3 regions of the Dechloromonas sp. ARDL1 genome follow, and region 1 is predicted to be linked to each of the others. Evidence: predicted binding sites of a transcription regulator. Region 1 holds the regulator's gene; each other region holds the start of a gene.
The links. The regulator HrcA, encoded in region 1, represses chaperone genes, less so after heat shock. The targets are predictions, from matches to a motif close to TNTTAGCACTCNNNGNCNNNGAGTGCTAANA.
Positions count from the first base shown of each region.

Region 2: the regulator HrcA is predicted to act here: its motif matches at 6,913-6,943, upstream of rpoH (RNA polymerase sigma factor RpoH).
Region 3: the regulator HrcA is predicted to act here: its motif matches at 6,814-6,844, upstream of AB6Q56_RS21050 (co-chaperone GroES).

Region 1 covers NZ_CP168939.1:2,364,009-2,374,033, forward strand. Annotated here, with positions in the region: gene recN (DNA repair protein RecN) at 1-932, opposite strand, end outside; gene AB6Q56_RS11605 (NAD kinase) at 932-1,861, opposite strand; gene hrcA (heat-inducible transcriptional repressor HrcA) at 1,908-2,936, shown strand; gene hemH (ferrochelatase) at 2,936-4,039, shown strand; gene trxC (thioredoxin TrxC) at 4,109-4,552, shown strand; gene AB6Q56_RS11625 (methyl-accepting chemotaxis protein) at 4,785-6,404, shown strand; gene AB6Q56_RS11630 (protein kinase domain-containing protein) at 6,467-7,834, opposite strand; gene grpE (nucleotide exchange factor GrpE) at 7,984-8,544, shown strand; gene dnaK (molecular chaperone DnaK) at 8,614-10,025, shown strand, end outside.
Region 2 covers NZ_CP168939.1:4,211,970-4,221,994, reverse strand. Annotated here, with positions in the region: gene AB6Q56_RS20880 (IS5 family transposase) at 1-616, shown strand, start outside; gene AB6Q56_RS20875 (DUF3369 domain-containing protein) at 699-1,406, shown strand; gene AB6Q56_RS20870 (hypothetical protein) at 1,692-1,925, opposite strand; partial or broken gene AB6Q56_RS20865 (IS3 family transposase) at 2,482-3,410, opposite strand; gene AB6Q56_RS20860 (transposase) at 3,574-3,903, shown strand; gene tnpB (IS66 family insertion sequence element accessory protein TnpB) at 3,900-4,247, shown strand; gene tnpC (IS66 family transposase) at 4,300-5,835, shown strand; gene AB6Q56_RS20845 (plasmid pRiA4b ORF-3 family protein) at 5,774-6,430, shown strand; partial or broken gene AB6Q56_RS20840 (transposase) at 6,425-6,658, opposite strand; gene rpoH (RNA polymerase sigma factor RpoH) at 6,976-7,836, shown strand; gene AB6Q56_RS20830 (nitrate reductase cytochrome c-type subunit) at 7,899-8,390, opposite strand; gene napH (quinol dehydrogenase ferredoxin subunit NapH) at 8,421-9,326, opposite strand; gene napG (ferredoxin-type protein NapG) at 9,323-10,025, opposite strand, start outside.
Region 3 covers NZ_CP168939.1:4,252,686-4,262,710, reverse strand. Annotated here, with positions in the region: gene AB6Q56_RS21075 (sensor histidine kinase N-terminal domain-containing protein) at 69-1,574, opposite strand; gene AB6Q56_RS21070 (response regulator transcription factor) at 1,552-2,223, opposite strand; gene AB6Q56_RS21065 (cation acetate symporter) at 2,544-4,220, opposite strand; gene AB6Q56_RS21060 (DUF485 domain-containing protein) at 4,222-4,527, opposite strand; gene groL (chaperonin GroEL) at 4,742-6,394, opposite strand; gene AB6Q56_RS21050 (co-chaperone GroES) at 6,438-6,728, opposite strand; gene AB6Q56_RS21045 (diguanylate cyclase domain-containing protein) at 6,941-9,010, opposite strand; gene dacB (D-alanyl-D-alanine carboxypeptidase/D-alanyl-D-alanine endopeptidase) at 9,230-10,025, shown strand, end outside.

The DNA of each region.
Region 1 (10,025 bases):
GCATTGGCCATCACGGCATCCATGCGTCGCTCGACCTCGGCCAGCCGGGCCGGATCGAGATCGACACGGTCGGCATAGCGACGCAAGGTGGAGACTGCTTCGGATAGCTCGGCCTGCACCGAACCGAGCAGCTCGGCCACTTCGGCCAGCGCCGGATCGTACTCGGCGAGGCCTGCCAGGCGGTCGGCGACACCGTCGATCTGCCGCTCGCACGCCGCATCGTCCTCGGCCAGCACGGCCAGCGCGTACTGCGCCCCTTCGATCAGACTGGCGGCATGGCCTAGGCGACGGTGTTCGATATCCAGCCCTGCCCATTCATCATCACCAAAATCCAACGCATCCAACTCACCGATCTGCCACTGCAATTGCTCGCGTTCGCGCTGCAGGGCTTCGACGCCATCGCAGGCGCTACGCAGAGCCTGCTCGGCGTCCCGCCAGGCTTTCCAGGCCGCAGCCACCTCACGCGCCGTCGCACCCAGCCCGGCATGGGCATCGAGCAAAGTGCGCTGGGCATCGGCCCGCAACAACGACTGGTGTGCATGCTGGCCGTGGATATCGACCAGCCATTCGCCGACTTCGCGCAATTGCTGGACCGTGGCCGGCGAGCCGTTGATGTAGGCCCGCGACCGACCGCCGGCATCGACGACGCGGCGCAGCATCAGCTCGCTGTCGGCGTCGAGATCGTTGGCCGCCAGCCAGGCGGCGACATCGGGCAAGGCGGCGACATCGAAGGACGCTGCCACCTCGGCCTTGTCGCAACCGGAACGCACAACGCCCGCATCGGCCCGTTCGCCCAGAGCAAGCGCCAAGGCATCGATCAGGATCGACTTGCCGGCACCGGTTTCGCCGGTCAGTGCGCCGAAACCGCTGGCGAATTCGAGCTCCAGGCGGTCGACAATGACGAAATCCTTGATAGTCAGTTGGTGCAGCATCAGGGCCCTTTCGGCCGTTCGCTCCACTGCAGTTTCTGGCGCAGCATGGCGAAATAGCTGTAGCCCGGCGGATGCAGGAAGCAGATAGTGTGTTCGGAGCGGCGCAGGCGAACGCTGTCGCCCGGCAGCAGGTCGAGCGTGACCTGGCCATCGAAGTGCACGCGCGGATCGTCGGCATTGGCAATGCGCAGTTCGATATCGGTGTTGTCGTTGACGATAATCGGGCGATTGGTCAGCGCATGGGGACAGAGCGGCACCAGCGCGATGCCGGTCAGCGTCGGATTCAGGATGGGGCCGCCAGCCGATAGCGAATACGCCGTGGACCCGGTCGGCGTGGACACGATCAGGCCATCCGAACGCAGGTTGTAGATGAATTCGCCGTCGATGAACAACTCGAATTCGATCATCCGGCCGATGGCACCCTTGTCGATCACGACATCGTTGAGCGCCATGTTCGATGCGATTTCCTTGCCCTCGCGCGTCACTTCGGCCGCCAGCAGCATGCGGTTTTCCGGGGCGAAACGACCGTCGAGCAGATCGTCCATGCAGGTCAGCATGTCGTCGCGGGCAATGTCGGTCATGAAGCCGAGGCGGCCCTGATTGACGCCGACCAGCGGCACGCAGTAGCGGGCCAGGCGGCGTGCCGCGTTGAGCATGGTGCCGTCGCCACCGAGCACGATGGCCAGATCGGCGTGGGCGCCGATGTCGTTGAAGCCGCAGGTCACCCAGCGCGACAGATCGACCTTCTTGCCGATATTCTCGGCGGTTTCCCGCTCAATGAAGACCGAGGCGCCGCGCTCGTAGAGATACTCGGCCAGCCGGCGCAGTGATTCGGCAATTTCCTGGCTATGGTATTTGCCGACCAGCGCAATGGTCCGGGGGGAGCGGTAGGATGTAAAGCCTCGGTTCATGGGGCTGAATTCTTGCATAAAAATGCCCTGTAGCGCGGCCTCCGGTTTTTTGTACAATCCGGACATGCTTGATGAACGCGCCCGTACCCTGCTGAAGACGCTGGTCGAACACTACATCGCCGACGGGCAGCCGGTCGGTTCGCGCGCGCTATCGAAGTTTTCCGGCCTCGACCTGTCGCCGGCGACCATCCGCAACGTGATGGCCGATCTCGAAGAGGCAGGCTTCGTCGCCAGCCCGCACACCTCGGCCGGCCGCATCCCGACGGCGCGCGGCTATCGCCTGTTCGTCGACAGCCTGCTCACCGTTCAGACTCTGGAAGCAAGCCAGTTGGGCCGGATGGAGGAAGCACTGCACGGCCGCCCGTCCAGCCAGATCATCGCCAGCGCCTCTCAGCTGCTGTCGGGCCTGACGCACTTCGCCGGCGTCGTTATCGCACCGCGCCGGCCAACCAGCCGTATCCGGCAGATCGAATTCCTCAGCCTGTCCGAACGCCGCATCCTGCTGATCATAGTCACCGCCGACGGCGACGTGCAGAACCGGATTATCTCGACCGACAAGGCTTATACGCCTGCCGAACTGGTCAGCGCCGCCAACTACCTGACGCAGAATTTCGCCGGGCTCGATTTCGAGCAGATGCGCCTGCGCCTGTCGGCCGAGATCCGCCAGCTGCGCGACGACATCAAACCGCTGATGACACTCGCCCTCGAAGCCGGCGACGCGGCAATGACCGAAAGTGCCACGCCCTACGTCATCTCCGGCGAAAAGAACCTGCTCGACGTCGAGGAACTGTCGTCGAACATGAAACGGCTGCGCGAACTGTTCGACCTGTTCGAGCAGCGCTCCAGCCTGATGCGTCTGCTCGACGTCTCGAACCGCGCCGAGGGCGTGCAGATCTTCATTGGCGGTGAATCGGGGATCGCTCCGCTCGACGAATGCAGCGTCGTTACCGCCCCTTACGCCGTAGACGGCCAGGTGGTCGGTTCGGTTGGCGTCATCGGCCCGACGCGGATGGCTTACGAACGCGTCATCCCCATCGTCGACATCACCGCCCGCCTGCTCTCCAGCGCCCTCTCCACCAAATCGGATCATTGATGCCCCGTTTTCTTCCCGAGCCGCCGCACCGCCACGGCACGCCGGCAAGTACCGCCGTCGTCCTTGTCAATCTCGGCACGCCCGATGCACCGACCGCACCGGCGCTGCGCCGCTACCTCAAGCAATTCCTTTCCGACCCGCGCGTCGTGGAGATTCCCAAGCCGCTGTGGTGGCTGATCCTGAACGGGATTATCCTCAATGTGCGCCCAAATAAATCGGCCGCCAAGTACGCCACCGTCTGGATGCCCGAGGGGTCGCCGCTGCGCGTGCATACCGAGCGCCAGGCCAAGCTGCTCAACGGACTGCTCGGCCAGCGCGGCCACCGCGTCACCGTGACCTGGGCGATGCGCTACGGCTCGCCATCGATACCCGAGACGCTCACCCGTCTGAAAGCCGAGGGCGCCAGCCGCATCCTGATCGTTCCGCTGTATCCGCAATACGCCGCCAGTACCACTGCGACCGTTGTCGACGCCTGCTCGGCGTGGCTGCTGCGGACACGCAACCAGCCCGAAATGCGCTTCGTTCGCAATTTCCATGACCAGGAAGGCTACCTCGCCGCACTGGAACAAACGGTTCGTAAGCACTGGCAGGCCAATGGCTCACTCGGCGCCAACGACCGCCTGCTCATCAGCTTCCACGGCCTGCCCAAACGCAGCCTCAACCTTGGCGACCCCTACTATTGCGAATGCCAGAAGACCGGGCGTCTACTCGCCGAACGCCTGAACCTGAAGCCCGAGCAATTTCAAATCTGCTTCCAGTCGCGTTTCGGCAAGGCGGAATGGCTGCAGCCCTACACCGCTCCCACGTTGCACGAATGGGGCGCCCAGGGCATACATCGGGTGGATGTGATCTGCCCCGGCTTTGTCGCCGACTGCCTCGAAACGCTCGAGGAGATCGCCCAGGAAGGGCGCGACGACTTTCTCAAGGCTGGCGGCAAGGTCTACCACTACATCCCGGCTCTCAACGAAGATGATGCCTGGATCAAGGCACTGGCCGATCTCACCGAGCAACATCTTGCCGGCTGGCCCAGCACGTCAGCCATCGATCCCCGACAACTGGAAAACAGCGCCAGCCGGGCCATCCGGTGCGGTGCCCGTAGCTGAACAACCCGCCTGACTTGAATTGCCGGCACTTGCCCATACATCAGAATAATCTGATCCATGGAGCTCGAGATGTCCGAAAGCCTGCACGTCGTCTGCCCGCACTGCGCAGCAGTGAATCGTATTCCCCACATCCGGCTGGACGATGCCCCCAACTGCGGCCAGTGCAAACAGGCCTTATTCACGGGCGAACCACTGGAACTGGGGCAGGCCGATTTCGACCGGCATATTTCACGCAGCGACCTGCCCGTGGTGGTCGACTTCTGGGCACCATGGTGCGGCCCTTGCCGGATGATGGCCCCGACCTTCCACCAAGCCGCCATTGATCTCGAACCCCACGCCCGGCTGGTCAAGGTCAATACCGAAATCGAACAACAGCTTGCTGCCCGCTTCAACATTCGCAGCATTCCGACGCTAGCGGTTTTCATTCAAGGTCGCGAAGTCGCTCGGCAGAGCGGGGCGCTCGACCTCTCCAACCTGAAGCGCTGGCTGCAACCGCATCTACGCAAGCCCTGACCACCCGATTCAGCCGTCGATAACGCTGCATTGACATTGTTATCGACGGCTACCACGTGAATCGGTACTGCACGTCGCGCCATCTCTCCCCCGTCATGAATCGTCGCCTTACTTGAACGCCACGAAGTTTGCAATTCCGGAATAGTTTTGCCGGAAAGCGGCGCAACTGGCACAATCCGGGACATTGATCTGACGCTCCGACATCCCTTGAGCGTCACAGGGGAGAACAACAATGCCGCGCATCGCCGACTTGAAAATCTGGATACGGCTCACCGCCGCGATATGGGTCGTTCTGGCCATTATCTGGGCAGGGGCCATCGTGTGGACCACTCAGGTCAACCGCGAAACCGCCATCCGTCAGGCACAGGATTTCTCGCAGAGCATCCACGAAATGACAATGGCCGGCCTGACCGGCATGATGATCACTGGAACGGTTGGACAACGAGAAGTCTTTCTGGACCAGATCAAACAGCTATCGATCATCAAGGATTTACACGTCGCCCGCAGCGAAGCGGTGGCCAAGCTGTACGGCCCCGACACCAAGAGCAGCCGCCAGCTGGATGCCAAGGAACAGCAGGTGATGTCCTCGGGCACGCCCTACATCTCGGTCGAGAAGGAAAGCGGAAGCTCCTATCTCCACGTGATCAATCCCACCAAGGCATCCAAGAGCTATCTCGGCAAGGACTGCCTCGTCTGCCATCAAACTGCAGAAGGCACGGTACTCGGCATCGTCAGCATGAAAGTTTCGCTGGATTCCGTGGAATCCGAGGTTGCCGCGTTTCGGCTAAAAATTGCCGGCGTTGCACTGGCAGCCTTGGGTGTGCTGCTCGTTCTCATCTACTTGATCACCCACCACTTCGTGACCGCACCGCTTGACGAACTGCGCAAGGGGCTCAGTGACATTGCCCGTGGCGAAGGCGACCTGACCCGCCGGCTACCCGTCAAGGGCAAGGATGAAGTCGGCCAGTCGGCCCAGGTTTTCAACGAAATGATGGACAACTTCAACCAGCTCGTCCGCCAGGTCCGCGATGCCGCCAGCCAGGTTTCGGCCCGCGTTACCGCGCTCTCTGAAAGTGCCGACCGCGTGACCCAGAGCTCCCACCAGCAGAATCAAAAATCCGATCTGGCAGCCACCGCCGTGGAGCAACTGGTTTCGAGCATTTCCTCGATCGCGCAGAGTGCCGAGCACGTCCAGCACCAGTCGCAGGAAAGCCTGGCACGTGCCAACGAAGGCAGCCGCAACCTGCAGACCCTGCTCGGCGAAATGAACGTCGTCGAGCGTGCGGTCAAGGAAATGGCCGAATCGGTCAACGACTTCGTCCGTAACACCGAATCGATCACGATGATGACCCGCGAAGTCAAGGATATTGCCGAACAGACCAATCTGCTGGCCCTCAATGCCGCCATCGAAGCGGCACGTGCCGGCGAGCAGGGGCGTGGATTTGCCGTGGTCGCCGACGAAGTCCGCAAGCTGGCCGAAAAATCCTCCCGCTCGGCCAGCGAAATCGATGCCATCACCGCCAATCTGAGCGCCCAGTCGGTCTCGGTCCGCCGCAGCATCGAAGAAGGGCTTGATCACCTCGAAACAAGCCAGTCAGCCGTGGCCTCGGTTTCGAACGTGCTGCAGGCAACCAACGGATCGGTTGCCGAAGTCGGTCACGGCCTGGACACCATTGCGTCGGCTACCGAGCAGCAACGCCGCTTCTCCGGAGACGTTGAAAACAGCATCGAATCGATCGCCGAAATGGCGCGCGAAAATTCGGGAACGGTTGAACAGACAGCCGGAGCGGCCCACGACCTCAAGCGGCTGGCCGACAGCCTGGCCGCGCTGGTCGGACGCTTCAAGGTCTGATTTGCCACCGCTGGCCAGTCCTTGCTTAAGCGCAACGGCTGGCCACCGACCAGCAAGCCGCCCTACATCGGCGCCAGCTCGAGATCGAGCCCGCCCCCCGACTTTGACGCCCCACCGGTCTGCGATGCCGATAGACTCTGCACCGCCGGCAGCCCCTTGGCCGCTGCGATCCGGTTGACTTCGCGCATGCGCTTGATCATCCGGCCGAGCAGGGCATTGCGTACGCGCTCCAGCAACTCCTCTGAAGAGAGCGCCAGCGCGGCGGCATTGATTTCCAGGAACAGTGTCGGCTCCAGGGTAACCGCCGTGGCGCAGCGCAAATCGCTGGACGGGTGCAGGAAAGCCACCTCGCCGATTGGCTCGCTCGTCCCCAGGCGACACAGCGCCTTGCCTTCGATCGATATCTCGACCGACCCCGACACGATGACGCCGAAAAATTTGCTGCGATCCCCTTCGCGAATCAACGCAACGTTCGGCGAGACTTCGCGCCAGACACCGACGCGCAACACCTCCCAGATTTCGATGTTCTCGAATTCCGTGAAGAACTCCAGCTTGCGGAGCGTTTCGAAGTGTCGGGTGTCTTCGACCGTCGAATCCTCGTCCACCAACTGGTAGCGAACCGCCGACAGATCCTTGGCCATTTCGGCGCCGTTCCGGTAGCGATTGTAGAGATCCTTTTCCAGCGCCCGCTTTAGAATGGCGTTCAGCCCCTCCGGCAGGTCAGGGCGCAAGGAAGTCACGGATGGCGCCTCGGTGTTGATGATGCGATAGATCAACGTCGCCTGGTTATTGGCACGAAAGGGCAGACGCCCGGTCAGCAACTGGAAGAGCAGGACGCCAAGCGAGTACAGGTCGGTCTTCTGGTTTAGCGGATAACTCTTGATCTGCTCTGGCGACATATAGGCCGGCGACCCCACCCCCATGATGAAGGTCGAATCCCGGTCGAGATCCTTGTTCATGTTGAGCGCTAGGCCGAAGTCGGCAATCTTGGCCTCGTCGCCAGCGGCAACCATGATATTGGCCGGCTTGATGTCGCGATGGATAATGCCCTGGCGGTAGGCGGCATCGAGCGCCATGCAGCATTTGAAAATGATGCCGATGACCCGGTGCATGGGCAGCAGTTTGTCGATCCGGGTGTGCTCTTCGAGCGAAAAGCCGTCGACGTACTCCATCGCCAGGTAGGCGTAGTCCGACTGGACCACCGCCTCGTGGACCTGAACGATATTGGGATGGTTCAGACGCTTCGAAACCATGCCCTCGTTCTGGAAGAGCTTGCGCATCCGGCGCGACATGGCGCCGGCATCCTTCCCGAACTGAATCACCTTGACGGCAACCTGGCGACCGAGATCGGGATCGTCGCAGAGATAAACCGTTGCGGTCGCCCCCTTGCCCAACTCCCGTATCACGCGGTACTTGCCGATTGTTTCCATTCTCGATATCTGCGAAAAACACAGGGAATCATCGTAGCACGGTCGCATCGGCCCAGAAGCAGTTTCAACTGTAAAGAAATTTAGCGCCGGGGACTTGAAAGCAGGGAAAACGTCTCCAGATAGCGAAAAGATTTTTTGGAGAACCCCGTATGTCCAACCCCGAAAACACCCAGGAAACCATGCTGGGCAACGAGCCAGCCTCCGCACCGGCAGCTGCCGCTGAAGCCGCCCCGGCTGACAACATCGATGTCATTCCGAGTATCGAGGAACAGTTCAAGGCACTCGAACTGAAGGCCGCCGAACACTACGACGCCTGGCTGCGCGCCAAGGCCGAAGGCGAAAACATCCGCCGCCGCGCCCAGGAAGACATTTCCAAGGCCCACAAGTTTGCCGTCGAAAAGTTTGCCGGCGAGCTGCTGGCCGTCAAGGACAGCCTGGAGGCCGCGCTGGCCGTGCAGGAACAGACCGTCGAGAGTTTCAAGTCCGGCGTCGAGCTGACACTCAAGCAACTGGTCTCCGCCTTCGAGAAGAACGCCCTGAACGAGGTCAACCCGGTCGGCGAAAAATTCGACCCGCACAAGCACCAGGCTATCGGCATGGTTGATTCCGAGCAGGAAGCCAACACCGTGGTCACCGTCCTGCAGAAGGGCTACATGATCGCCGACCGCGTCCTGCGTCCGGCTCTGGTCATGGTTGCCAAGGGCAAATAACCCACTTGAAATCGGGGGCATTGCCCCCAACTCACGAACATCAGTAATTTACCTATCAAGGAACGAATCATGGGCAAGATCATCGGCATCGACCTCGGCACCACCAACAGCTGCGTCGCCATCATGGAAGGCGGCCAGCCGAAGGTTATCGAGAACGCGGAAGGCGCACGCACCACCCCGTCTGTCATCGGCTACACCGAAGACGGCGAAATCCTGTGCGGAGCCCCGGCCAAGCGCCAGGCCGTCACCAACCCGAAGAACACCCTGTACGCCGTCAAGCGCCTGATCGGCCGCCGCTTCGAAGAGAAGGAAGTGCAGAAGGACATCGCCCTGATGCCCTTCAAGATCGTCAAGGCCGACAACGGCGACGCATGGGTTGAAGCGCGCGACAAGAAAATCGCCCCGCCGCAGGTGTCCGCCGAAGTGCTGCGCAAGATGAAGAAGACCGCCGAAGACTACCTCGGCGAAGAAGTGACCGAAGCCGTCATCACCGTGCCGGCCTACTTCAACGACAGCCAGCGCCAGGCCACCAAGGATGCCGGCCGCATCGCCGGTCTGGAAGTCAAGCGCATCATCAACGAACCGACCGCTGCTGCCCTCGCCTTCGGCATGGACAAGGTTGCCGGCAAGGACAAGAAGATCGCCGTCTATGACCTCGGCGGCGGCACCTTCGACATCTCCATCATCGAAATTGCCGACGTCGATGGCGAAAAGCAGTTCGAAGTGCTGGCCACCAACGGCGACACCTTCCTCGGCGGTGAAGACTTCGACCAGCGCCTGATCGACTACATCATCGACGAATTCAAGAAGGAATCCGGCGTCGACCTGAAGAAGGACGTGCTGGCCCTGCAACGCCTGAAGGAAGCCGCCGAAAAGGCCAAGATCGAGCTGTCCTCCAGCCAGCAGACCGAAGTCAACCTGCCCTACATCACCGCCGACGCCTCCGGCCCGAAGCACCTGGCCCTCAAGATCACCCGCGCCAAGTTCGAGTCGCTGGTCGACGAGCTGATCGAGCGTACCGTCGCCCCCTGCCTGACCGCGCTGAAGGATGCCGGCTGCAAGATCGGCGACATCGACGACGTCATCCTGGTCGGCGGCCAGTCGCGCATGCCAAAGGTGCAGGAGAAGGTCAAGGAAGTCTTCGGCAAGGAGCCGCGCAAGGACGTGAACCCGGATGAAGCCGTCGCTGTCGGCGCTGCCATCCAGGGCGGCGTGCTGCAGGGCGAAGTCAAGGACGTGCTGCTGCTCGACGTCACCCCGCTGTCGCTCGGTATCGAAACCCTGGGCGGCATCATGACCAAGCTGATCCAGAAAAACACCACGATCCCGACCAAGGCGTCGCAAGTCTTCTCGACCGCCGACGACAACCAGTCCGCTGTGACCATCCATGTCCTGCAGGGCGAGCGCGAAGTTGCTTCCGGCAACAAGAGCCTCGGCCAGTTCAACCTGGAAGGCATTCCGCCGGCCCCGCGCGGCGCCCC
Region 2 (10,025 bases), 1.8 Mb from region 1:
GAGTTTCCTGCGCAAGGACGGCGGAGATGATGAAGGCGGCGGCAATTTCAAGGGCCAGTCACGCAGCAATGACACCCACGCCTCACGTACCGACCCGGATGCCCGACTGTACCGCAAGGGCAATACCGCCAGTGAGTTGCGCTACATGGGACACACCTTGAGCGACAACCGCCACGGACTCATTGCCAGTGCGGTCGTGACCACGGCCGATGGCTATGCCGAGCGGGAAGTTGCCAAGGCCCTGATCGCCGATGCCCGCCAAGTCGCCGGCGAAACGGCTGAAATCACCCTCGGCGCGGACAAGGGCTACGATGCCCAGGAATTCATTGCGGCACTCATCGAACTGAATGTCATTCCCCATGTGGCGCAGAACACCAGCCATCGCCGTTCTGCCGTGCCGGACGACATTGCCGGCAGTGACGGTTACGCGATCTCCCAGCAAAAGCGCAAACTCATCGAACAGGGATTCGGCTGGGCCAAGTTCATTGGGCCGATACGCCAGGTGATGGTGCGCGGACTGGAGAAGGTCGATCAGTTGTTCGTGCTGACCATGGCCGCCTACAACCTGACGCGCATGCGCTCCTTGGGAGCAATCCGTCCGCTGGGGGCAATATGATAGGAAAACACCTCGGAATCCCTGTAAAACACGTGCGAACGACCGAAAATCCGCTTCGCCTTACGAAAAACGACTCCGTTCCATGCCACCGTCTGCAGTTGCAGGGCGGTATTTCAGCAGCCTGCTAGTAATACGAACAGGGGAGTCCGATTCATATCCACCGAAGAAAATTGTTGATCAATATGAAATAAATGATTTCAAAATAAAATCGGAGTTGTCATCAGTTACCCTATACGTAACTGTTTTAACCGCACTGAGAAACTACCGTGACCTTGTACTTATTGGAAAAACCGAGGGCCTTCTCGATACATTGCGGGTGGCATCCAGCAACTTATTTAAATGCGAAGATCTTTATGATTTTTCATCGTCGCTTATTGCTGTTGTAAAATCACTATCCGGCGTATCAACGGATGAAGAGGTCGATGCCGTTGCTTGGGTGAATAATCTCCCTCTAGAGAGTGCACCCATTGGAACAATCCTGGCAGCAGCAGGTATCTATGAGCAACATTTTGGCGAACTTGCCAACAAAGTCATTCCTCATATTTACTCGGTGGAGTATGGCACTTATTTAACCCATGACAGATGGGTGTTTTTGAGAATCGGAAGAACAGAGGAACAGAATATCTCATTGTGCTTTAAGGCAATTTCCGACCTAAGAGGAATTGATTTTATCTCAATAGAGTTTTTTAGACTAAAGGCATCCGAGGCGATCGGTGAAATTTTAAGAAGACAAGAGCAAAACAAGGCCCGCAAGAACATTGTCGGAAATTATTATCTTAGCCGGCAGTGAAACCCATCTCATTGGGCCAATCAAAATTAACCTGCGGCCAGTTTTTTTGTTTAATCATTTAATATACCTTTGGCCACTCATAACTCTTGCACAAAAAACACAGAGCCTAATTTGTGCCAAAAGTCGCCGAATTTTCACCCCCCGCTGTGCCATCATTCACGCATAGCAATCATAGCCATGGGGATATGGTGCCCATGAATCAACGAGTACGCAATTATCCAAAAACCCAACAGAATCGCAGATAAATTCGGCACTAGGTCATTACCATAGCCACAAAACCCTGTGTCACCACCAAGACACCAACGAAGAATCTCGATACTTCTGTTCAATCACAACAACCGCACTATTCAGCAAATCTTCCGAAACAACAAGCGCAGCACCGCATTCAGGACAATTAACTTTTCCATCATAATCAAGCAATATACCAAGTAATAGTCGCTCTTCTGTTTCGCAAAACGGACAGCGATACACCAAGCACGCTGCACGGATTAATTGTGACAACATTGAAAGATCACTCATTTTCAGTTCGAGGATTAGCAACAAGCCTCAGTAGCCATGCAGAATTTCATCAGGTTTTCAAAACGATGTTATTGGCTTGTGGCAGCGAGGTTCTGATAATTTCTGACTCTCTGGCGCCTCTCCTCCGCTTACGGTGACCGGCAGAGATGAAGTATTAAAATTTTCGCCGGCAATCGATTGGAAAATACTCAATCGGAACCGACTCTCTAGAAGCACTTGCATGCGCCCCCCTATTGGGGATGCAACATAGGCCTTCCAGCCGAAGGCGGCGGTTACCGCACACAACGGCGATGTGAGGCGGGCTCCGTTAGCGAAGAAGTGTGACGTTCTAACGATTCAAGTCAGGCAGCAAAACACGTAACGACCGAATAACACCTTTAACAGGTTGCTACGGCTACTGCAAAGCAGTAGCCGTGCCTAAAAAACCTGCACACGAAGATCGCGCAGCAGCCCCTGTAGGTCGATTTTTGCTGGTGCAAAAAACGATGATCGACTGAACTCCTGATTTGTCCCACCATTCGATAAACTGAATCGTCCTGGCGACGTCCCCCCGTTTTCAGTAGCACAGGGCTTTAGAGTCCAGAGTTAATTTACCTGATTTCTGGGTGAGTGATTTGGCATAGGCGGCGGGAGTCAAACCGCCTAGAGATTTCTTTGGTCGCTCCTCGTTGTATTCCCGGCGCCAGGCTTCAATGACGACCTGTGCGTGTCGCAGACTGGTGAACCAATGCTCGTTCAGGCACTCGTCCCGGAATCGCCCGTTGAATGATTCGATGTATGCATTCTGATTGGGCTTGCCGGGTTCAATGAGGAAGAGTTGAACCCCGCGGGCATGTGCCCAGGTCAGCATGGCCCGGCTACAGAATTCCTTGCCGTTATCCGTTCTGATCGCCTTGGGCAGCCCGCGTATTTTGGCCAACTGATCGAGGGTTCGCGTGAGTTGCATGCCGCCCATCGCTCGCTCCGGAACAATTGCTACCGCTTCATGCGTGGCGTCATCGACGATGGTCAGGCTCTTGATGACTCGCCCTTCCGCCGTCCGGTCGAACACGAAATCCATCGACCAGACCTGATTGGCGGCCAGCGGGCGTTCCAGAGGATGACGGTCAGCCATCGGAATCTTTTTGCGCTTTCGCCTTCTGACTTGCAGACCGGCCTCGGCGTAGAGTCGATCCACACGCTTGTGATTCACCACCATGCCGGCCTGCCGCAGCTTTAGGTAGATCATCCCGGCCCCGTAGCGCCGATGACGTTGAGCGAGTCCGATGATCTTCTCTTTCAAGACAGCATTGCGATCCGTCGCCGGCCGGTAACGGAATGAACTCGGACTCATGCCGATTAAACGCAGTGACCTCCGCTCGCTGAGCCCCTTGTCGATCAGGTAGCGCACCAGATCACGCCGTGACGGTGCGCTCACCACTTTTTTCTCAGGGCCTCTTTCGCGATCTCATTCTCCAAGAGCGACTCGGCTAACAGTTTCTTCAGCGTAAGCGTCCTTTCATGGCCGTCTGGCGAATAGTTTGAAACAGAGAGAAAGTGGTGCCCGCCAAACAAAGTAGCGGGGATCATTTTGGAGACAGCAGAGGTTGTTAGCGGCGGACGGCGTGGCCGGCCGAATTATCCGCTTGAATTCAAGCGCCGATTGGCCGTGGAAGCTTGCGAGCCCGGGGTGTCGGTGGCGAAGCTAGCGCTGCGGTACGGGCTGAACACGAACATGGTGTTCAAGTGGCGGCGGCAATATCGGGCGGGGCAGTTCGAGATACAGGGCGACTCCAAGGCCGTTGGGATACAGCCTCAGCCCCTGTTCCTGCCCGTAATTGCAGAACCGGCGGGCGACACAAAGGCCACCAAGGCGACGATCACCGCGGCGGCGGGATATATCGAGATCGTCCGGGGCCAGACCAGCGTTCGTGTGTGTGGCGATGTCACGGCCTCGGCACTGCATCTGGTACTGGATTGCCTGGCGTCCAGGGAATGATCGGACTGCCGGTAGGAACGCAGATCTGGCTGGCGGCCGGCGTGACTGATATGCGCCGTGGCTTTGATGGACTGGCTGCCATTGCCCAGGAGCAATTGGCGGCAGACCCATTCAGCGGTCACGTCTTCGTGTTTCGTGGCCGGCGCGGCGACCTCGTCAAACTGCTCTGGTGGGATGGCGATGGTCTGTGCCTGTTTGCCAAGCGGCTCGAACGCGGGCGCTTCATCTGGCCGAATGCCACCGATGGGCGAGTTCATCTGAGCAAAGCCCAACTTGCCATGCTCCTGGAAGGGATCGACTGGCGGCGTCCTGCGCGTACCTGGCAGCCCGAGCGGGCGGCGTAAAGCCGGCCTGCGGGGGCTGTTCACTGCCCCTGAATTCCCGTAGACTTCGGTCATGCCCAAGCCAGACCAATCCTCTACCAGCCAGGCTTCCTGCGAAGTCGATAAGCTGCGCCAGCAGGTTGAAAGGCTGCTTGAGGAGAACGCCCGTCTGAAGCTGCTCGTCGCCAAGTATCGTCGCCTGCACTTTGGCCAGAAATCGGAAACGCTGGCGCAATTGGGGCAACTCGATCTTGGGCTGGCGTTCGAGCCACTGCCGCTCACGCCGGCTTCGCCGATATCGTCCGCGCCGGATAAACCGGCCGACACGCCGCGAATCAGGAACCGCAAGCCCTTCCCGGAAACAGCGCCCCGCGAAACGGTGACGCATATGCCGACGGCAGAGTGCTGTCCGGATTGTGGCGGGCAATTTACGCACCTCGGTGAGGACGTTTCGGAAATGCTCGAGTACGTGCCAGCCAGTTTCAAAGTGATTCGCCATGTGCGGCCGAAACTGGCCTGCACCCGGTGTGATCACATTGCCCAAGCGGCGGCCCCCGCCCGTCCGATTCCCCGCGGCTTTGCCGGTCCTGCCCTGTTGGCTCACGTGCTGGTCGGTAAGTTCTGCGATCACTTGCCGCTGTATCGGCAAAGCGCCATTTATGCACGCAGCGGTCTGGACCTGGACAGGGCACTCCTGGCCGAATGGGTTGGACATTGCCATGACTTGCTCTCGCCGCTGGTGGATGCGATCCGGCGTTATGTCCTGGGCGGCAGCAAGGTACATGCCGATGACACACCGTTACCAGTGCTCGCGCCGGGCAAGGGGCGAACCAAGACCGCAAGGCTGTGGACGTATGTGCGGGATGATCGCCCAGCGGGAAGTGGCGATCCGCCAGCAGTCTGGTTTGCCTACTCGGAAGATCGCAAGGGACAACATCCCCGTGATCATCTGAAATCCTTCCGCGGCATCCTGCAAGCCGATGCTTATAGCGGGTTCGATGCCTTGTACGAGATTGGCAAGATTCAGGAAGCCGCCTGCTGGGCGCACGTCCGGCGCAAATTCGTCGATGTCTATCGGGCCCAGGCTTCGCCCATCGCGGCCGAGGCCATTGCCCAGATTGCCGAGCTGTATGCCGTCGAAAGTCAAATCCGTGGCCGATCGCCCGGTGAGCGGCAGGTCATTCGTCAAGTGCAAGCCTATCCCTTGCTCAAGATCATGCATGCCTGGCTCGACGCTCAGCGCCAGCGGATATCACGCAAATCCGGCCTTGCCGATGCAATCAGCTATGCGCTCAATCACTGGTCTGCGTTGATCCGCTATGCCGCAGATGGCCGAATCGAGATCGATAACAATGCGGCAGAGCGTGCATTACGCGGAGTCGCTTTGGGGCGAAAGAACTACCTGTTCGGCGGCTCGGATGTCGGCGGCGAGCGCGCAGCCAGCATGTATTGCCTGATCGGTAGCGCGAAACTCAATGGGATTGATCCCGAGGCTTACTTGCGGACAGTCCTGACCCGGATTGCCGAGCATCCGATCAATCGGATTCATGAGCTACTCCCGTGGAATCTTTACCCCGATCACGCCACCGTTGAACAGAAAGCTGCCTGAAATGAGTAACGTCATTGCGCTGAAGAAGCCCAGAGCCAAGAAGATTCCCGATCTGCTGCAACTGAAGATTGAGCTGGCCTGGATCAAGCCGACCATCTGGCGGCGCATCCTGGTGCCGGAGTCGATCACGCTGGGCAATCTACATCAGGTCCTGCAAGTCACCTTCGGCTGGTGCGATTACCACTTGCACGAGTTCGACTTTGGTGGCAAGCGCTTCGGCATTCCCGACCCCGAATTCGATTGGGAGCCAGTTCGCCCGGAGACACGAGTCCAGCTCAAAACCGCCTTGGGCGGCATGAGTTCGTTCAAGTACATCTACGACTTCGGCGATCACTGGGAACACCGGGTCAAGGTCGAGAAGAAATTGCCAGGCGATCCCGAATTGAGCCACCGTGCCATGCTCCTGAAAGCCGCGAATGCCACACCTCCGGAAGATGTCGGTGGCGCGCCCGGTTACGCAGACTTCGTGGCAGCCATGACCGACCCCAACCATCCCGAGCACCAGTCGATGTCCGAATGGCACGGCGATGCCTTCGATCCCGCATTCGTGGACGTCGTCGCCATTAGCCTCGCTTTACACGACCTGAAAATCTGATTTCAAGACGGCTTCGGGACGACGCTTACTCTTCAGCCGGGTGTTCTCTGCTTCCAGCTCCTTTAGGCGCTTCGCGTCCGAGACGCTCATCCCGCCAAACTTGCTGCGCCAGAGGTAGTAGCTGGCTTCCGAGAAAGCGTGCTTACGGCACAACTCGGCAACCGGCATCCCCGATTCAGCTTCCCGCAGGAAGCCAATGATCTGTTCTTCAGTGAATCGCTTCTTCATGTCCAATCTCCTTGTCGTGGTGGATTGGACTCTAAAGTCAGGCGCTACTCAATTCCGGGGGGACGTCGCTGGCAATAGAGGAGACTCTATTTGCTGATACAACCATTCCAATCGAATAGACAATTCCTTCGTAAACGTAGCTCTTTGGAATTAGCCCCTCGGTGCCTCTTTCGGTTAAGTGTTTTCGACTTTACCTACCCACTTTTGATGTTAGCTAACCGGCTCATGCGCGGTGCACTGAAACTTTTTCAGGGATTTAGCACTCTTAGTCAGCGAGTGCTAAAATAAGTGTGAACCTTGAAGGAGGACTTAACGCTATGACCCATGCCTTGGCTCTTCCCATCCCATCGACTGTCGGGAATATCGACGCCTACATCCAGGCAGCGAATCGTTACCCGATGCTGTCCGAAGCAGAGGAAGTCCGACTGGCCGAGCGTTTCCACAACGAAGGCGATGTGGAGGCGGCGCGTCAGCTTGTGCTTTCTCACTTGCGCCTCGTCATCTCCATTGCACGCGGCTACCTTGGCTATGGCCTGCCGCACGCCGATCTGATCCAGGAAGGCAATATCGGCCTGATGAAGGCAGTCAAGCGCTACGACCCGACACGTGGCGTGCGCTTGGTGTCCTTCGCCATGCACTGGATCAAGGCCGAGATTCACGAATACATCTTGAAGAACTGGCGCCTAGTCAAGGTCGCCACGACCAAGGCGCAGCGCAAGCTGTTCTTCAACCTGCGCAGCCTGAAGAACGAGTACGAAGGCGTCGATACGCTGTCAGGTTCGCAAGCTGCCGAAGTGGCCACCCGCCTGGGCGTCAAGCGCGAAGAGGTCGTCGAGATGGAAACCCGTCTATCCGGACGCGACCTGGCGTTGGAGGGCAACCCGGACGACAGCGAGGAAGCCTTCGCGCCGATCGACTACCTCGCTGACTCGCGCTACGAGCCGACGCGGGTACTGGAAAACAAGGCGCAGGCCTATCAACAGAACGAAGGCCTCCACGCAGCGCTGGAAGGACTTGATCCTCGCAGCCGCCGCATCGTCGAGGCACGCTGGCTGAACGAAGGCGAGGCGGCGACCTTGCATGAACTGGCCGCCGAATTCGACGTATCGGCCGAGCGCATTCGCCAGATCGAGGCCAAGGCCCTGCAGAAGATGCGCGGCTTGCTGACGGCCGACTGAAGCGGGGGCATAGCCCGATAGCAAAAAGGGAGCCGAGGCTCCCTTTTTTAACGTCCGTCGCTTCAGTTCTTTTTCTTGGCCGCCTTGCCTTTGCTCTCGGCCAGATTGCCCTTGAAGTCGTTGTCGACCAGCGGCGGTGCGTCAACCTGCGGCACGTGGCACTGGACGCAGTTATGACGGGCAGCCGAGGCTTCCGGCAAGACCCTGCCTTCACGGTCGCGGAAGTGGCTGTCACCGACTTTCGGCGCCTTCTTCTTCTGGTAATTCGCCGCGCTATGGCAGGTCATGCACTGGTTTTCCTCCAGCGTGATCTCGTCGAAGTTCTCGACAGCATGCGGGATGACCGGCGGCTGCTCCTTGAAGGTCCGCGCCACCTTTTCCTGTCCGCCCGGTTTGCCCCCCAGGTATTTTTTGGCCTCAGGTGCCTGATCGACGGAAGCGACATCGCTGCCACGCATCGGTTTCGGCGCTTCCTGGGCAAAAGTCGGTGATACGAACGCCCAGCAGGCGACGGACGCCAGAACGGCGCAGGACAGCTTCAGGGTGTGTTTCATGATGGGCGCTCCTCCTCTAAGACTCGATCATCACTTGGCTCCGGACTGCACCCTGATGGAAGCAGTTGAAGCCGGGTTATTGCCGCGTAATCCGAAGTTGAATACATCCTTCGAACAGACATCGATACAACGTCCACAATTGGTGCAATTGGCAGCCAGAATCACCGGGCCGACACCCTTGCCCTCGCCCTTAAGGGCGGGACGGATGACTTGCGGTTCCGGGCAGACTTCGAAACAGTCCATGCAATCATTGCAAGCACTGCGCTTGCTGGCCGAAACCCGTACCGGGCTCCACTTGCCGAGCAGGCCGTAAAAGGCGCCCACCGGGCAAAGCCGTCCGCACCAGCCGCGATTCATCACAAACAGGTCGAACAGGAAAATGGCCAGAACGACCATCCAGGCCGTTCCGATCCCGAATATCAAGCCGCGATGCAGCATGGAAACCGGGTTGATCAGCTCCCACAGCACGATACCGGTCAGAGCCGAACCCAGCAGGGTCATGCCCAGTATCCAGTAGCGCGTCTTGGCCGACAGGCTGCTCGCTCCCTTGATGCCGAGCCGGTCGCGCAGCCAACCGGCGGCATCGGTCACCATGTTGATCGGACATACCCAGCTGCAATAGACGCGGCCACCAACCAGTAAATAGAAGGTGATGGCAATCGCGACGCCGATCACCCCCAGCTTTTCCGGCACGTTGCCGGCCGCCAGCGATTGCAGCGCGACATAGGGATCGGTCAGCGGCAGCACGTTCAGGGTATAACTGTAGTTCAGGTTGCCCTTGACGATCCAGAGTCCAGCCAAGGGCCCGAGCAGGAACAGCGCGAGAATGGAAAGTTGTGACACACGGCGCAGGAGCAGCCATTTGTGGGCACCCAGCCAGCCCTTCTCCTCGATCGCTTCGGCACCGATACGTTTCTTGTGGGCGGCCCGGCTCATGGCTTGCCCCCCAGGCCAGGCGGCAGGCTGGGAATGGTCACCACCTCCTGGCCCGACATACCGCGCATGGCCTCGGTCTGCCCCGATGCCGGATCGTAGTGGCCGGGGAGCCGCGCCCCTTCCGGCAAACGGTCCGGCAGATCGACCATCTTCGATTCGTCGATCAGCGAATGTCCGGCCTTCTTCTGCTCTTCCCAGCCCAGTCGGTAGTGCTTGCCAAGTTCGCCCTTGGCCAGCTTGGGCGGCAGGATGCGGATGGCGGCCTCTTCCAGCACACAGGATTTCTCGCACTTGCCGCAGCCGGTGCAGTGTTCAGAATGCACGGTCGGCAGGAACATGGCATGGCGCCCGGTGCGCGTATTGGGCTGCATGTCGAGCGTGATCGCCTTGTCGATGACCGGGCAGACGCGGTAACAGACATCGCAACGCAGGCCGAGGAAGTTGAGACAGGTTTCGTGGTCGATGAGTACCGCCACGCCCATTTTCGCCTTGTTGATGTCGGTCAGGTCATGATCCAGCGCCTTGGTCGGGCAGGCCTTGACGCAAGGGATGTCCTCGCACATTTCACAAGGAATATTGCGAGCGGTGAAATACGGTGTGCCGGTCGCTACCGGCGCCTCCGGCTTGGCGAGTTCCAGCGTGTTGTAGGGGCAGTCGCGCACGCACAGGCCACAGCGTATGCAGGCACCGAGAAAATCC
Region 3 (10,025 bases), 1.9 Mb from region 1:
TATAGCGGGGAGACGCTGCTTCCGCAACACTTGCGCGCATTTTTCATGCGCTTCGCTATCCATGGCGCTCAGGTGCCGATGGGAGGAGACTGACGGTATAGCTCGGAAAAGTCATCAGGCAGCGGCGGGGGTGCTGCCGGCGGGTGCCAGACGGCGAACGAAACGCGGGCGATGGCGCCTTTTCCAGTGGGATTGGGTAGCAGGCTGGCCTTGGTGTCATGCTGCATGGCAATTTCCTGAACGATGGCCAGACCCAGACCACTTCCTTCCGTTCCGGCATCGTCAACCCGGTAGAAGCGCTCGAACACCATTTCCGCCTGCTCTTCGCTGATGCCGATCCCATCGTCCTCGACCTCAAGCAATACCATGTTCTGATTGGCGATGATACGGCAGGTGACGTGCCCTCCGGATTGGGTATACCGCAGCGCGTTGTCGATGAGGTTCTTGGCCAGTTCGCTCAGCATGAAGGGATTGCCCATGATCATGGCCGGCCCTGGTGATTCGTAACCTAAATCGATGTTTTTTTCGATGGCGATCATCACCCAGTCGGCCACCACATCGCGAATCAAGGCGGAGAGATCCAGCACTTCGTGTTTTCGTTGGGCCAGTTCCCCGCCCTCCGTCCTCGCCAGCGTCAGCAGCTGGTTGACCAGCCGTCCGGCACGATCCACACCGGTAGCAATTTGGCGCAGGGCATGGCGCAGGGCCTCGGGATCAGTTTCGCGAATGGCGAATTGGGCCTGAGTCTTAAGGCCGGTCAACGGGGTTCGCATCTGGTGCGCGGCATCCGCAACGAAACGCTGTTGCGCTTCGACGTTGCGCTGCATGCGGGCCAGCATTTCGTTGAACGCTTCGACTAGAGGCTCCAGTTCTTCGGGCACCCGGCGCGTCGCAATGGGCGACAGATCGTCCGGCTCGCGGGCATCGATTGTCTGGCGGAGCCGGGTCAGCGGTCGCAAGCCACGAGACAGGCCGAACCAGACCAGCATCACGGCCAGCGGAATGATGATGAACTGCGGCAGGATGACACTGGCGACGATCTTGTTGGCCAACTGACTTCGTTTTTCCGTTGTCTCGCCCACCTCGACGACAACCCACTGCGCCCTCGGCATGCCCGGCTCGCTCAGATAAGTGTAGGCCAGCCGTAAATCCTGCCCCTTGTAATCCGCGTCGCGCAGGAAAATCTCCCCATAGCCTGCCTCTCCGGAAGGCACGGGCACGATGGCCGGCAAATCCTTGTCGCCCGCCAGCAATTTGCCATCCATGGTGCTGACCCGGAAATAGACACTGTCCGTCTCGTCCGCCCGGAGCAGTGCGCGTGCGGACGCCGGCAACGACAATTGCGCCTTACCGCCCACCAGCTTGACTTGGCGCGCTATCGCCGAGACATGCTCGCGCAAGGCCTGGTCATACGGATAGTTGGCGACGTTGTTGGCAAAGTAGTGCGTAAACGCGATGCTCAGCGGCCAGACAAAAAGCAGGGGGGCGAGCATCCAGTCGAGAATCTCGCCAAACAGCGACCTCTCGGTTTCCGACGTGGATGACGAGGGGTTATTCGCCTTGCGGTCGCTCAAGGCAGTAGCCCAGGCCACGGACGGTTGCGATCTTCACGCCGCCGGGTTCGATTTTTTTGCGTAACCGATGGACGTAGACTTCGATTGCGTTATGACTGACTTCCTCGCCCCAACCGCAAAGATGGTCGACCAGTTGGTCCTTGCTGACCAGGCGCCCCATCCGGCTGAGCAGGACTTCCAGTAGGCCGACCTCGCGCGCCGAAAGGTCGAGCGCCTGCCCCTGAATCTGCGCCACCCGACCGACCTGATCGTAGGTCAGTGCACCGCACTGGATAGTTGGAGAAGTACCGGCCGAGCGGCGGGTCAGCGCCCGTACCCGGGCCTCCAGTTCCGCCAACTCGAATGGCTTGACCATGTAGTCGTCGGCACCCAGATCAAGCCCCTTGACGCGGTCACCGGTTCCGTCAAGCGCAGTCAGGATCAGCACCGGCACCTGGGAGTTACGCGAGCGCAGGCGCTTGAGCACCTCCAGGCCCGAGAGTTTGGGCAAACCCAGATCGAGAATCAACAGATCATAGGACACCGTCACCAAAGCGGTATCGGCATCGACCCCATTGGCCGCCCAATCGACGGCATAGCCGCCCTGGCGCAACGAGCGGGAAAGACCGTCAGCAATGATGGTGTCGTCTTCAGCGATAAGAATGCGCATTTTCGATACTCGCCCTTGACGGCGTAAGATTTCTGTAAGGCAGCCCGCCTATTCTGACCGGGCTGTTCTCCTTTTATGGTCTTCGGAGTATGCGGTTTCACCGCTGCTCAGGGGGTCGCCCGATCCTGCACTGGGCAACCCCCTACCGTTTTTTTCCCCTGCAAAACCCCTACAGTCTAACAAAGAAACTGCGCTTCCAATTCCGCAGCGCACAAGCACGCCCACAATCTGAAAAAGCGAGCGTCAATATGCGCGCACCGCAAAAAGAGAACGAAAAAAAGCCCGGGAAACCCCGGGCTTTTTGTTTGTTGCAGTCTCGCTTAGTGAGCCGAAGCGGCGGCAGCACCCAGACCGGTTTCCGAACGCAGCTGTTGCGACGGATACAGAGCACGTTCCTTCTTGGCCTGTTCGGAGTTGTCCAGAATGGACACCAGCCAGATCGTGAAGAAGGCAGCGGTCATCGAGAAGATGGCAGCGGAGTTGTACGGGAACCAGGCGGAGCCCTTCGGGTTGTGGAGGACAGCCTCCCAGACCGATGCAGAACCGATGGTCAGCACGGCAGCCAGGATCAGACCAACGAAACCGCCGACCACGGCACCACGGGTGGTGCAGTTCTTCCACAGCACGGACATGAAGAGGACCGGGAAGTTGGAGGAACAGGCGATGGTGAAGGCCAGCATGACCATGTAGGCAACGTTTTCCTTCTCGAACATGATGCCGAGAACGATGGCGAGAGCACCCAGAGCCAGGGTAGCCATCTTGGAGACGCGCAGTTCCTGTTCGGACGAGCAGTTCTTGTTGAACACGGAAGCGTACAAGTCGTGCGACACGGCGGAAGCACCGGACAGGGTCAGACCAGCAACCACGGCCAGAATGGTGGCGAAGGCCACGGCGGAGATGAAGCCGAGGAACAAGTCGCCGCCAACTGCCTTGGACAGATGCACGGCAGCCATGTTACCGCCGCCTTTCAGGCCCTTGGCCAGTTCGCCGCCAACGTAGAAATCGCCCGGGTTCTGAACCAGGTTGGTAATGGCGCCGAAACCGATGATGAAGGTCAGGATGTAGAAGTAGCCGATCCAGGTGGTCGCCCAGGCAACCGACTTGCGGGCTTCCTTGGCGTTCGGCACGGTGAAGAAGCGCATCAGAATGTGCGGCAGGCCAGCGGTACCGAACATCAGCGCCATGCCGACAGAGATGGCGGAGATCGGATCCTTGATCAGGGCGCCCGGCGCCATGATGGCTTCCTTCTTGGTATGCACGTCGACCGCCTTGGCGAACAGGGCTTCCGGCGAGAAACCGAATTGCAGCAGAACGGCCACGGCCATGAAGGTGGCACCACCGAGCAGCATGACGGCCTTGATGATCTGCACCCAGGTCGTCGCGGTCATGCCGCCGAACAGGACGTAGGCCAGCATGATGCAGCCGACGAGGATTTCAGCGTAGAGATATTCGAGACCGAAGAGAATCTTGATCAGCTGACCGGCACCGACCATCTGCGCAATCATGTAGAAGGCGACGATGACCAGGGAAGCGGAAGCCGCGAAGACGCGAACCGGAGTCTGGGCGAAACGGTAGGAAGCCACGTCGGCAAACGTGAACTTGCCCAGGTTGCGCAGACGCTCGGCCATCAGGAAGGTGATGACCGGCCAGCCGACCAGCCAGCCGATCGAGAAGATCAGGCCGTCAAAGCCGTTGGCGAACACGAGACCGGAAATACCGAGGAAGGAAGCGGCCGACATGTAGTCGCCGGCGATGGCCAGACCGTTCTGGAAGCCGGTGATGCCACCGCCACCGGTGTAGAAGTCGGCAGCCGACTTGGTGCGGGCTGCGGCAACCTTGGTGATGTACAGGGTGAAGCCGACGAACAGGCCGAACATGACGATGGCCGTCCAGTTGGTTGCCTGCTTCTGAGCCTGGCCGAGATCGGCGCCGGCAGCATAGGCACCGCCGGCAAGCGCCAGTGCGGCTACAGCGGAGAGAATGTGCTTGATGGACATGTTACTTCTGCGCCTCCTTGATGATGGCTTCGTTGGTCGCATCGAACTCGGTGTTGGCGCGACGGACGTAGATCCAGGTCAGGACGATGGTGAAAACGATAACGCCAACGCCCAGCGGAACGCCGAGGGTGGTCACACCGGCGCCGATCTTCTGTGCCAGCAGTTCCTTATCGAAGGCGACCAGCAGGATGAAGCCGTAGTAGGCAGCAGCGCTGATGATGGCCATGATGATCGAGTATCGATTGCGCATGGCAATGAACTCGTGGAATTTCGGATTCTTGGTAATCCGATCAAGTACGTCTTGCATTGATTTGCTCCTCAGATTTTGTTTATAGAGGCATTGCTGCGGAGCGTAATTTAGGCTTGGCGTCTTACGCCTAACTTACAGGGCGTAACGCGTTTCTCAAAAGTTAATTCAAGGCCAAAAAACCTTGGGAGAGCTCGGGATTTCGTCAGCACAAAAAGAAAAAGCCCCGCACGAGGCGAGGCTTTTTGCGTAAGCGCAAAGGCTCAGCAGGACATTACATACCCATGCCGCCCATGCCGCCCATACCACCCATGCCGCCCATGTCAGGCATGCCGCCGGCCGGCTTGTCTTCAGCCAGTTCAGCAACCATGCACTCGGTCGTCAGCATCAGGCCGGCAACGGAAGCAGCGTTTTGCAGCGCGGTGCGGGTGACCTTGGTCGGGTCCAGCACGCCCATTTCGACCATGTCGCCGTACTCGCCGGTAGCAGCGTTGTAGCCGTAGTTGCCCTTGCCGCGAACGACCTTGTCGACCACGACGGACGGCTCGTCGCCGGCGTTGCCGACGATTTCGCGCAGCGGGGCTTCGATGGCCTTCAGGATCAACTTGATGCCGGCGTCCTGGTCGTGGTTGTCGCCCTTCAGCTTGGCGATGTTGGCACGGGCGCGCAGCAGGGCGACGCCGCCGCCGGCGACGATGCCTTCTTCAACGGCGGCACGGGTAGCGTGCAGCGCGTCTTCGACGCGGGCCTTCTTTTCTTTCATTTCGACTTCGGTGGCAGCACCAACCTTGATGACGGCAACGCCGCCAGCCAGCTTGGCAACGCGCTCCTGCAGCTTTTCACGGTCGTAATCGGAGGTGGCTTCCTCGATCTGGATACGGATCTGCTTGACGCGGGCTTCGATGGAAACGGCTTCGCCGGCACCGTCGATCAGGGTGGTGTTTTCCTTGCCGATTTCGACGCGCTTGGCTTGGCCCAGATCCTTCAGGGTAGCCTTTTCCAGGGACAGGCCGGTCTCTTCGGAGATGACGGTACCGCCGGTCAGGATGGCGATGTCTTCCAGCATGGCCTTGCGACGGTCGCCGAAGCCCGGAGCCTTGACGGCAACGGTCTTCAGGATGCCACGGATGTTGTTGACGACCAGGGTAGCCAGGGCTTCGCCATCGACGTCTTCGGCGATGATCAGCAGCGGACGGCCGGCCTTGGCGACTTGTTCCAGCACCGGCAGCAGGTCGCGGATGTTCGAGATCTTCTTGTCGAAGAGCAGGACGAACGGATTGTCGAGGAGGGCGATCTGCTTGTCCGGATTGTTGATGAAGTACGGGGACAGGTAGCCGCGGTCGAACTGCATGCCTTCGACGACGTCGAGTTCGTTGTTCAGGGACTTGCCGTCTTCAACGGTGATGACGCCTTCCTTGCCGACCTTTTCCATCGCGTTGGCGATGATGTCACCGATATCGGCGTCGGAGTTGGCGGAGATGGAACCGACTTGGGCGATTTCCTTGGTCGTGGTGCACGGCTTGGAAATGCTCTTCAGTTCGGCGATAGTGGCGGCGACGGCCTTGTCGATGCCGCGCTTGAGATCCATCGGGTTCATGCCGGCGGCAACGTACTTCATGCCTTCGCGAACGATGGCCTGGGCCAGCACGGTGGCGGTGGTGGTGCCGTCACCGGCGATGTCGGAGGTCTTGGAAGCGACTTCCTTGACCATCTGGGCGCCCATGTTGGCGAACTTGTCCTTCAGTTCGATTTCCTTGGCGACGGAAACGCCGTCCTTGGTGACGGTCGGGCCGCCGAAGGAACGCTCGAGCACAACGTTGCGGCCCTTGGGGCCGAGGGTGACCTTGACGGCATCGGCCAGGATGTTGATGCCTTCGACCATGCGGGCACGGGCGGAATCGCCGAATTTGACTTCTTTAGCTGCCATTTAAAACTCCTGAATTAATCTGTTTGGAAAGTCGTCCGACCGCTTAGGCCTGGATGACGCCCATGATGTCTTCTTCACGCATGACCAGGACTTCCTGACCATCGACCTTGACGGCCTGGCCAGCGTACTTGCCGAACAGGACACGGTCGCCGACCTTGACGTCGAGGGCGGCATGCTTGCCGTTCTCGTCGCGCTTGCCCGGGCCAACGGCCAGGACTTCGCCTTGATCCGGCTTTTCGCCAGCGGAATCCGGCAGGACGATACCGGAAGCGGTGGTGCGTTCGGCTTCAACGCGCTTGACGATCACGCGGTCGTGCAAAGGACGGATATTCATAAAACAGACTCCTGAAAATGAGTTGCAACAAAACTGAAATTGGCCGGCCGCGTCATGTACGGAACCGGGAACCCGGCAGGCAATTTATTAGCACTCGCCAAGGGTGAGTGCTAATAATAGGGACGAGACAAGTAGATTTCAAGAGCCATCCCGAAAAAAGCATCGCGCAGCGCCTTGCTTTGCGCGGAAGGCTTTGGCACAGCCGTTTTTGCTCAGGCTGCTCTCGGCACTGCCAGCCGATACCCATTGCGACCGGCATCCTTGGCCGCATAGAGGGCGGCATCGGCACTGCCCCGGATGCTCTCCAGATCGCACCCGTGTTCCGGATAAATCGCCACACCGACACTGGCCGACACCCGTGCCTCCCCTCCGGACACATTGAACGGTTCGAGCAGGGCGGCAACGATCCGCCGCGCGATCTCTCCGACCTCATCCCGTCCACGCAACTGCGGCAGGATGACGGCAAATTCGTCGCCTCCGAGGCGAGCCACGGTATCCGAATCGCGAACCACTTGTTTCATGCGGCGCGCGGCTTCAACCAGGAGTTCGTCCCCGGCCGCATGGCCCATGCTGTCGTTGACCTCCTTGAAGTGGTCAAGGTCTATATAGAGCAGGGCGAATTCGTTGCCATACCGTCGTGCCTGCACCAGCGCCATCTGCAAGCGGTCGTAAAACACGGTGCGATTGGGAAGGTCCGTCAAGGGATCACTCTGGGCGCGGTGGCGAAGCAGTTCCTCGACTTCCTTGCGCTGCGTAATGTCGATGAAGGTTGCCACATGACGGCCGCCACTTTCCACGCCTTCCTCGCTGATGGTGGAAATGGATAACCAGACGACGTACACCGTGCCATCCGGGCGGCGATTCCAGACCTCTCCTGCCCAGCGACCTTCGCTGCCAAGTTGCTGCCACAGGGCCTGGAAAAACCCCGGATCATGACGACCGGAACCCAGGCAACTCGGATTCTTGCCCAGCACATCGCACGGTCGGTATCCGGTAATCGCGGTAAAGGCGGGGTTGACCTGCATGATGTGATTTTTCGCATCGGTCACGATAATCCCTTCGGAGGCGCTTTCCATCACCGCCGCCGATATCTGGAGAGCCCTTTCGTCGGCCAGTCGTTCGGTCACGTCCTTGATACTGACGACCCACTGGCCATCCTGGGCAGCCCTGTCGATACGGGCGACATGAACATCGCCGACCCGCAGATGGCCGCCATCCGGTCGCGCAAAGCGCACCCGCGACGTAGCCGAGACCGGCCCGCCTTGCAGGCGCCGCACCAGATTGCCCTCGACAGCGGAACGCTCCGATGCCGAGACAAAATTCAGCAAGGGTTCACCAAGAATCCGGGACAGTTCCATGCCCATCAACACCGCCATCTGCTCATTGGCATAGGCAATTTTGAAACAGGGGGCCTCGACAATCACGATGGCATCCTGGCTGGTCTCCAGGACCGAGCGATAGCGCGCCTCGCTCTCCGAGATCAGCACTTCCTTGTGCTTGCGCTCGGCGACCTCCTCCAGCAGCTGGCCGTTGAGGGTCGAAAGATCGGCCGTGCGCTCTGCGATCAGTCGCTCCTGGCCTGCCGAAATTTCCTGCAAGCGCAGAAAATTCTGGCGCGACACCCAGATGACGAAATGAATCAGCAAGGCCAGGCACAAGGCACCTCCGCCAAAAACCGAGGCGGCGCGAAAACGCTGTGCTTCGCGAACGGCCAGTATTTTGCCAGCCGGCATGGTGACACTGATTCCGCCGCGGATATCGCCGATCTTGTACCCTTGCTCGGCATGGCAGCCCAAGCAGGCTTGCTTGACCAGTAGCGGCGCCATGTAGCGGTGCTGCGGTCCGCGCTCGTCGACCACCAGATCCAGGACTTCCGTCCTCCCCTGCTCAAAGCTGCGCAGCGCCTCGCGCTCCCAAGCGTCCGCAGCGTTGGCCGGGCGAATCAGATTGAGACTGGTGAGGTGGAAACGTACGCCATCAGCCTGTTCGGCAATTTCGGCGATCTGCCGGGTCATGAAGGCGGGATTGACCATGGTCAGGTGCTTGCCATCAAGCGTCTCCAGGTCGCGCCGCGGATGCTTCAGATAGGGGTTAGGCTGAGTTGCCTCGGTTATCGGCACATATACACCGCCATGCCGGGCATTCCAATCTCGGGTCAGTTCAACCAGACGGAACAAGATGGCCCCACGCTCACGGGCCAGCGTACTCATCTGCTCATCGATTCCCCTGAATTCGACATACAGCAAGCTGCCAGCCAACAAGGCAACCAAAAGATAGGCCATGGCAACCCACCCCCGGTAACCGAGATGAACCAGCGAACCGAATCGTGACACGCGGAGAAGCGGCAAAACTTTACCCATGAAAGGCGACGGCGCTCCGAAAATAAATTATCAACATTTACAATATCACCAAATTCACGCATGCAACAGTCCTAAGCGCTACATCGCGCACCGCATCCGATGGTACGCTTGCCCCCTTTCGCAACACCCAGATAATCGTCCATGTCCGCCAAGCTCCTTCCTGCGCTCGCCCTACTCTGCCTGGCGCTTCCAGCGCGCGCCGACGGCCTGCCGCCGAGCGTGCTGAAATCGCTGAAAGCAGCCCAGATTCCGGCCTCGCAGGTTGCCGTCGTGGTCCAGCCGGTCGATGGATCAGCCCCCCTGGTCGCCCACAACGCCGGTCAGCCGATGAATCCGGCCTCGGTCATGAAACTGCTCACCACCTATGCAGCGCTCGACCTGCTGGGGCCTGCCCACACGTGGAAGACCACGGTATGGACGGAGCAGGCACCGCTCGATGGCGTGCTTGACGGCAACGTTTACATCCGGGGCAGTGGCGACCCGCGTTTCGCCATCGAACATCTGTGGAGCCTTTTGCGCCAGCTGCGTGTGCGCGGCATCCGGCAGGTTGCCGGCGATGTCGTGCTCGACCGCAGCGCGTTCAATGTGCCGGCCATCGACCCCGGCGCCTTCGACGACAAGCCGATGCGCCCATACAACGTCGGCCCCGATGGCCTGCTGCTCAATTTCCGTGCCCTGCGCTTCACGCTCCTGCCCGACAACGGCAAGCCGCGTGTGCTGATGGAAACCCCGAGCGAAGGGCTACGCATCGATAACCAGCTGCGCGCCGGCAACAGCGAATGCGGCAGCAACTGGAAAGATGCGATCGGTACGCGCCTGATCCCCGAAAACAACGGAAACCGCCTCGAATTCACCGGCATCTACCCGGCGCTGTGCGGCGAAAAGACGCTTAATCTCGCGCCGCTGCCGGCCGATGCCCAGGCCGGCGGACTGATCC